One region of the Solibacillus sp. FSL H8-0538 genome, then DNA from elsewhere that is predicted to be linked to it. Evidence: predicted binding sites of a transcription regulator. Region 1 holds the regulator's gene; each other region holds the start of a gene.
The links. The regulator CtsR, encoded in region 1, represses protease genes until heat stress. The targets are predictions, from matches to a motif close to ATGGTCAATAAAGGTCAAACA.

Region 2: MHH87_RS03490 (ATP-dependent Clp protease ATP-binding subunit) is a predicted target of CtsR. The motif match lies at 1,257-1,277, and genes of this name have one in related genera.
Region 3: clpP (ATP-dependent Clp endopeptidase proteolytic subunit ClpP) is a predicted target of CtsR. The motif match lies at 1,428-1,448, and genes of this name have one in related genera.

Annotation. Positions count from the first base shown of each region.
Region 1 covers NZ_JBBOPI010000001.1:3,677,390-3,679,659, forward strand. Annotated here, with positions in the region: gene MHH87_RS17635 (protein arginine kinase) at 1-371, opposite strand, end outside; gene MHH87_RS17640 (UvrB/UvrC motif-containing protein) at 368-913, opposite strand; gene MHH87_RS17645 (CtsR family transcriptional regulator) at 926-1,393, opposite strand; gene MHH87_RS17650 (DUF4870 domain-containing protein) at 1,724-2,029, opposite strand; gene MHH87_RS17655 (acyltransferase) at 2,230-2,270, opposite strand, start outside.
Region 2 covers NZ_JBBOPI010000001.1:773,071-775,340, forward strand. Annotated here, with positions in the region: gene MHH87_RS03480 (metal-sulfur cluster assembly factor) at 1-234, shown strand, start outside; gene MHH87_RS03485 (Crp/Fnr family transcriptional regulator) at 410-1,081, opposite strand; gene MHH87_RS03490 (ATP-dependent Clp protease ATP-binding subunit) at 1,296-2,270, shown strand, end outside.
Region 3 covers NZ_JBBOPI010000001.1:3,046,108-3,048,377, reverse strand. Annotated here, with positions in the region: gene MHH87_RS14570 (HPr family phosphocarrier protein) at 1-217, shown strand, start outside; gene MHH87_RS14565 (hypothetical protein) at 274-507, shown strand; gene clpP (ATP-dependent Clp endopeptidase proteolytic subunit ClpP) at 746-1,339, opposite strand; tRNA gene MHH87_RS14555 (tRNA-Arg) at 1,599-1,673, shown strand; gene MHH87_RS14550 (basic amino acid ABC transporter substrate-binding protein) at 2,192-2,270, shown strand, end outside.

The sequences.
Region 1 (2,270 bases):
ATATGATCTTCTTCATTGACCATGACGCTCATTGCTTCATTGTCCGTTAAAAATACGGACGCGACTTTTTCATTTTTTGCTAAGTACGGGCTAATTAAGTGTTTTTCTACAAGTATTTGACGCTGTAGAATCGGCATATCTTTAATCGTGAAATAAGAAAAGTGCAGTTGTTCTTCATTTAGTGATAGCAGGGCTTGCATCACCTTATCATTGACTAGCTTAGCCTCTTGCTCTGAAAAGCTAATTGGGAATTTGAGATCGGCTAAATTACGCGCCAGTCGAATACGCGTGCTCATGACAATATCCGTCTGCTGTGCATCTACTATCATCCAGCTCGGAGCGGCATTTGTTAAAAAGTGCTCGATATTCATTTGAAATCGACACCTCCCGCATGGACTCTGCTTTCTAGCATCCGAATTTCATCTCGCATTTTAGCAGCTTCTTCAAACTGCTCCTCCGCAATCGCCTGTTTCATTTGTTCGCGAATCGCAGCAATTTGTTGTAACCATTGTCCGATATGCAACTGTTCACCATCTGCCTTACCGATGTGCTTCGTTCCTGCTTGTAGTCTCTTTAATACATTAGGAAGCTGATCTCTGAACGTTTCATAACACTGTGCGCAGCCGAACCTCCCTTTATTTAAAAAATGACGATACGTAAAACCACAGGACGGGCAAGAGAGTAGTTTTTTGTCCGGATTTTGTTTCTCCTCCTGTACGTTTTTTGGGAATGGTACATTGAGCCAATTCGAAACGAGCTGTTGAAGGGAAACCGGTTCTTCTTTTACTTCAAATTGAAATGGATGGAATTGCGCTGCGCAAACTTCACAATAATGACGTTCAAACTTTTGACCGCTTTGAACTTGCGTCACGGTAACATTTGCATGTCTTTGTTTACAATGTTCACATATCACGTGTCAACACCCCTATAATTTTTCAAATTTAATTGTTCGCAACATCGCTTTTAGTATATATGCTCGAATCTCATCTCGTAGTGGTATTGGCAGGGGTATTGTAGAGCGGTCTATTACTACACGCATTATATTCGCTTCCCGTTCCGAAATTACATCTTCGTTTAGCAGTCGGTATATCATATGCTCCGCACTCGCTTGTGCAATGCCGTTGCCAACCTGTGCATCCATTTCATCCAGTAAGTCGGTTCTTGAATGAACGGTTACACGTAAAATTCGGATATAACCACCACCACCACGCTTGCTTTGCACCAAGTAGCCATGTTCTGCTGTAAAACGAGTATTAATGACGTAATTAATTTGCGACGGTACACAATGAAATTTATCAGCAAGTTCGCTTCGCTTTATTTCAATATACCCTTGTCCTTGTAATTCAATAACATCCTTCAAATACCCTTCAATAATGTCAGTAATATTCTGCATTTTTTTACCTCACCTCATTTGAACGACTGACTTTGACTATCTTTGACTTAAATATACAATAGTCAAAAAACGAAATGCAAATTATAACTTCTTTGCCAAAAGAACTAACGTGTTCATGCGCCTGCTTCGCCCCGACAAGCGCAGAAGAGTCCAAAGTGAAGGTGTTCTTTGCTTTCAACCCGAAGACAGACCGCGACCTTTAAGGGGCTGGCGTTTTCGACTGGAAGTTGGGTGTACTTATTTGAATATTATCCACATAGTGAAATTTTATAATTTCCTTCACAATAAAAAAAACAGCAAAACCTGTATTAAGGTTTCACTGCTCACACGTTATACCCAACGACCAACAATTGGGTAATTCCACGATGTTTCGTTTAGTGCTTTGACAATCCCAATAATCGGGGCAACTACCCACATCAATAGGAACACGATTAAGAATGGAAGGCCAATTATAAAAACGCTGAAGAAGCCTGAAATTGCTACTAAAATCCCCATCACAATTTGAAATAATAATGCCTGAATAGACAAACGTTTTACCTCTTCATCCGAACTAATTACGAAAAATAATATCGGTACTAAAAATGGCGCAAAAAACGCACTGGCATGAATAATTACTTTTGACCATTTTAAATCCATGTATATCAACCTCTCATATTTACTTTTTTTAGTCGTTAAGAAAGTATGACTTTCTTAACGACATAATAAAGGACATCCTCTCGCCCTCTAGTTTGGGGCAAGATGTATCTGTTTAATTTACTACTAGTTATACGAACTAGTTGCCAAAAAGATTCTAAAAAAATGAGCTACACCAAAATAGTGGCGTAGCTCTACACACATCAATATGGCCCGAAATCATCCGGACGATCTTCACCAGCTT
Region 2 (2,270 bases), 2.9 Mb from region 1:
GTCAACTTAGGATTAGTATATGAGGTAGATTTAAACGAAGAAGGCGTAGCAACCGTAAATATGACTTTAACGTCAATGGGTTGCCCACTAGGACCAGTAATTGTAGACCAAGTAAAAACAGCGCTTGGTGAATTACCAGAAGTAAAAGAAACAGAAGTAAATATCGTTTGGCAGCCAGCATGGTCAAAGGACAATATGTCGCGCTATGCGAAAATGGCTTTAGGCGTTCGCTAATAAATGATGAAATCCCGTTGCGTTAGTGCAATGGGATTTTTGTATGTTTAATCTACTTGTTAATTTATTGGATACAAGCAGGGGATTGGTCGGTTTAACGTTGTGACTTTAAAGTACTGAGCCTAAGAGCGTCACATCCTGCGATAACGACTAACTGACCCTCGTCGTGCGAGCCCTAATCAATTCGACAAATCGAAAGCGGGCAGTTCTCGCAGTCAATTTCGTCCTTTAAAAATTGTAAATCGAGGATCGTTATATAGCCTTTTCCAATGGTAATAACGCCATGCTTTTTTAAATCATTAAGCATACGGTTAATCATTTCTCTGCTGGTCGCACAGAGATTGGCCATTTCGGTATTCGTTAATGCATAATTAATGTAAATTTCATTTTCTGAACGAAATTCCCCGTACGTATTTGCTAAACGAATTAGCGTCGAAAATAGCGCGCCTTTTTTGCCATGAAGCACTAAATCGCGCAGGCGGCTTTGGTTTTTCATATTTTCTGTTTGAATCCATTTCAAATAGTCCATCATTAAAGAAGGATGCTCTGTTAACAGAAGCTCCAATGCGTCGTTATGTACAACAAGTAGCTCGGATGCTTCAAGTGCCTTTGCAGTTGTGGCATGATAATTCAATTTGCAAAACAATAAACTTTCTCCAATTAAGCCTTCGTTACTACAAATACGGATCGTTAATTCCTTGCCGCTCTCTGTTTCTTTACTTATTTGAATCGTACCACTTTGAATAAGAAAAATACTTTCTGCACGCTCGCCTTCTTGGAAAATGTGACTTCCTTTTTCCGCTTTAGTGTGAACGCCATGCTCCTGGAAAAGTTGAGTAATTTTCAACGGTAAAGAGTTTAATGTAACGATAAAGATCACGTCCTTTACAAAAAATGGAGTAAGTTTGTGAAATAATTACTTCTTCATTTATACAAACATGATAACACATTTTCCACGGGATGAACGGTAAAAATAAGGAAGTGAATTTTTGCATTTTCGTGTAAGTCCTCCTATAATTTAATTAGTCAATAAAGGTCAAACTTTAAAGGGGAGTGATTTTATGCAATTTCAAAAGCAGCAAGATGACCGTACACCATTAGAACAGTTTGGACGGAATTTAATAGAAGAAGTAAAAATTGGGAAAATGGATCCAGTAATTGGCCGTGACGAGGAAATTCGCAATGTTATACGTATTTTATCGCGTAAGACGAAAAACAATCCGGTGTTAATAGGGGAGCCAGGTGTAGGGAAAACCGCTATTGTCGAAGGGCTAGCACAGCGAATTGTACGCAAGGATGTACCAGAAGGGCTAAAGGACTGTCTACTATACGAGCTTGATATGAGTTCATTAATTGCAGGTGCTAGCTACCGTGGTCAATTTGAAGAACGGTTAAAAGGTGTTTTGAAGCAAGTAAAGGAGTCAGAAGGCCGTATTATTTTATTTATCGATGAAATCCATACAATTGTGGGTGCAGGAAAAACGGATGGGGCGATGGATGCTGGCAATATGCTGAAGCCGATGCTTGCGCGTGGTGAGTTACATTGTATCGGAGCGACAACACTAGATGAGTACCGCATGTATATTGAAAAGGATCCTGCACTTGAACGGCGCTTCCAGCAAGTGCTTGTACGTGAGCCGTCAATCGAGGATACGGTATCAATTTTACGAGGCTTGAAGGAGCGCTTTGAGCTACATCATGGGGTACGTATTCATGATCGTGCCATTATTGCCTCAGCCCAGCTATCAAATCGTTATATTACAGAACGTTTTTTACCAGATAAAGCGATTGATTTAATTGATGAAGCCTGTGCAATGATTCGTACAGAAATTGACTCAATGCCGCAAGAGCTAGATATCGTAACACGCCGAATTATGCAGCTTGAAATTGAAGAGCAGGCACTGACGAAGGAAAAAGATGATGCGAGTAAGAAACGTCTTGATGCGTTGCGTGCAGAGTTAAGTTCATTAAAAGAGTCTTCGGAGGATATGCGCAATCGTTGGCAAGTGGAGAAGGAACGCCTGCAAGATATTCAG
Region 3 (2,270 bases), 630 kb from region 1:
ACAAGCAAGACAAGCCGCGCTTTTCGTACAAGAAGCAAACCGCTTTAGTTCGGATATCTTTTTACAAAAAGAAGATAAAAAAGTAAATGCCAAGTCTATCATGGGCATCATGAGCTTAGCAGTTGCAAAAGGGACAAAGGTGACATTAATTGCAGACGGGCAAGACGCAGAAAATGTTGTGGAGTCTTTAGCAAAATTAATCGAACAAGAAGACTAAGGAGTATGCTCGCTAACTGCAGTTTAGTGAGCATATTTTTAGTTGGTTCTTTCTTAATGACAGTCATTAGCATCCATTGTGGCGATGAGTGGTTATTTATGACAGCTAGCTGTCATAAAATTTCTACAAGCCACAATGGAACAAATAAAGGTTTTACTAGTACATGGCATCACGGATTAGGTGATTTCCGCTTGCTTGGAGTGAGGAAAGTAAAACGTATTTGGACCGCTGCTGCGCGAAAGCAGACCAATTTATTGACAACGGTAGTCATTTTGTTACGGAGCAGTTAGTCGAGAACATTGAGTTATATTTTAGCGGTTAAGAAAGTATAACTTTCTTAACTGCATAAGTAAGGACATCAACTCGCCCTATTTTGGGCGAGTTGTGTCTTTCTAAAAGTGGAGAAAAAATGCTAGGAGTGTAGAATATGGTGGGCGCACTTACTGGTATGTAATTGAATTAACTCTAAATCCAAACAAAAAAGGTATCTCACCCACTTCTGGGTAAAATACCTTTCTAACATACTAATTATTTCTTTTCAACTGAGCGATCGATGATGTGATCGATTAAGCCGTAAGCTTTTGCTTCTTCAGCTGTTTTGAAGTTATCACGATCTGTATCACGAGCAAGTGTTTCGTAATCTTGGCCAGTGTTTGCTGCCATGATACGGTTTAATTTGTCACGTAAGAATAAAATACGTTTTGCTGCGATTTCGATTTCAGTTGCTTGACCTTGTGCGCCACCAAGTGGTTGGTGAATCATCACTTCAGCATTTGGTAGGGCAAAACGTTTGCCTGGTTCACCAGCTGAAAGTAAGAATGCACCCATTGAAGCCGCCATACCGATACAAATTGTTTGTACTTTTGGTTTGATGAAATTCATTGTGTCATAAATTGCCATACCAGCTGTGATTGATCCACCTGGAGAGTTAATGTATAGAGAAATATCTTTCTCTGGATCGTCAGCTTCTAAGAAAAGTAGCTGGGCAACGATTGAGTTTGCTACGTTGTCATCAATTGCACTTCCTAGTAGGATGATACGGTCTTTTAATAAACGTGAGTAGATGTCGTAAGCACGTTCACCGCGGTTTGTTTGCTCAATAACTGTAGGGATTAAATTCATTAGGAAATCCTCCTTTAATAAAGGGTAAATTCGTATACTTTATGCTGAAATTGGAAATAACTTCAGCTGTAATCTTATCATACACAGAATAGTCAATGATGGTCAAATATAAAGTCTGATATTGGTAGTTGAAAAGTACGTCTGACCTTTGTATAATAGGAAAGTCATGAAGTAAATTGTCAAAATGCCTAAAATCAGTTAATAGGTTTTAGCATCCTATTTTCATCCGCTTTATGATTTTACTGTTTTCTTATACTTAGTCCTCGTGGTGTAATGGATAACACTGAAGATTCCGGTTCTTCCGCTGGGGGTTCGATTCCCTCCGAGGGCGCCATTTTACTGTTTAATTTATATATTTTATAGCTATTACCCAATTGTAGCGATTAGTTTAGCAGCTTGATTAGATACAATGGGGAATGAATAGGGTTGGGATAGTATGAACACTGTACCGATTTATTTTATCCCAAATTCATCCTCTTTATACTAATTTTTACAATATTTCCATTTAACAGTTAACGTCAACTATATAAAAAACGTCACATGCTCAAAATGTGACGTTTTTTTTTGCCTAAAAGGGATTTGTCATATGAATATTTATTTGGTAGATAGAAAAGTATAACTTTCCTATCTACATAAGGAAGGGCATCATCTCTCCCTATATTGGGGGAGATGTGTCTTTCGAATAAAACTAAATTTCTATAGTAGAATAGTTTATAAAAATTCATTTCGGTGCAATAATAATCATTATTTATAAAATTCGGTGTTGTATATTAATTCGGCAAACAGTATAATAAACCGAAGTATTGATGATTCAGTATACAAAACATTAATTTATTTAGGAGGAATATTATTATGAAAACAAGTAAATTCTTTAAAATAATTGCTCCATTTGCAGCTGCGTCAATGATTTTAGCGGCTTGTGGTGCAGAGG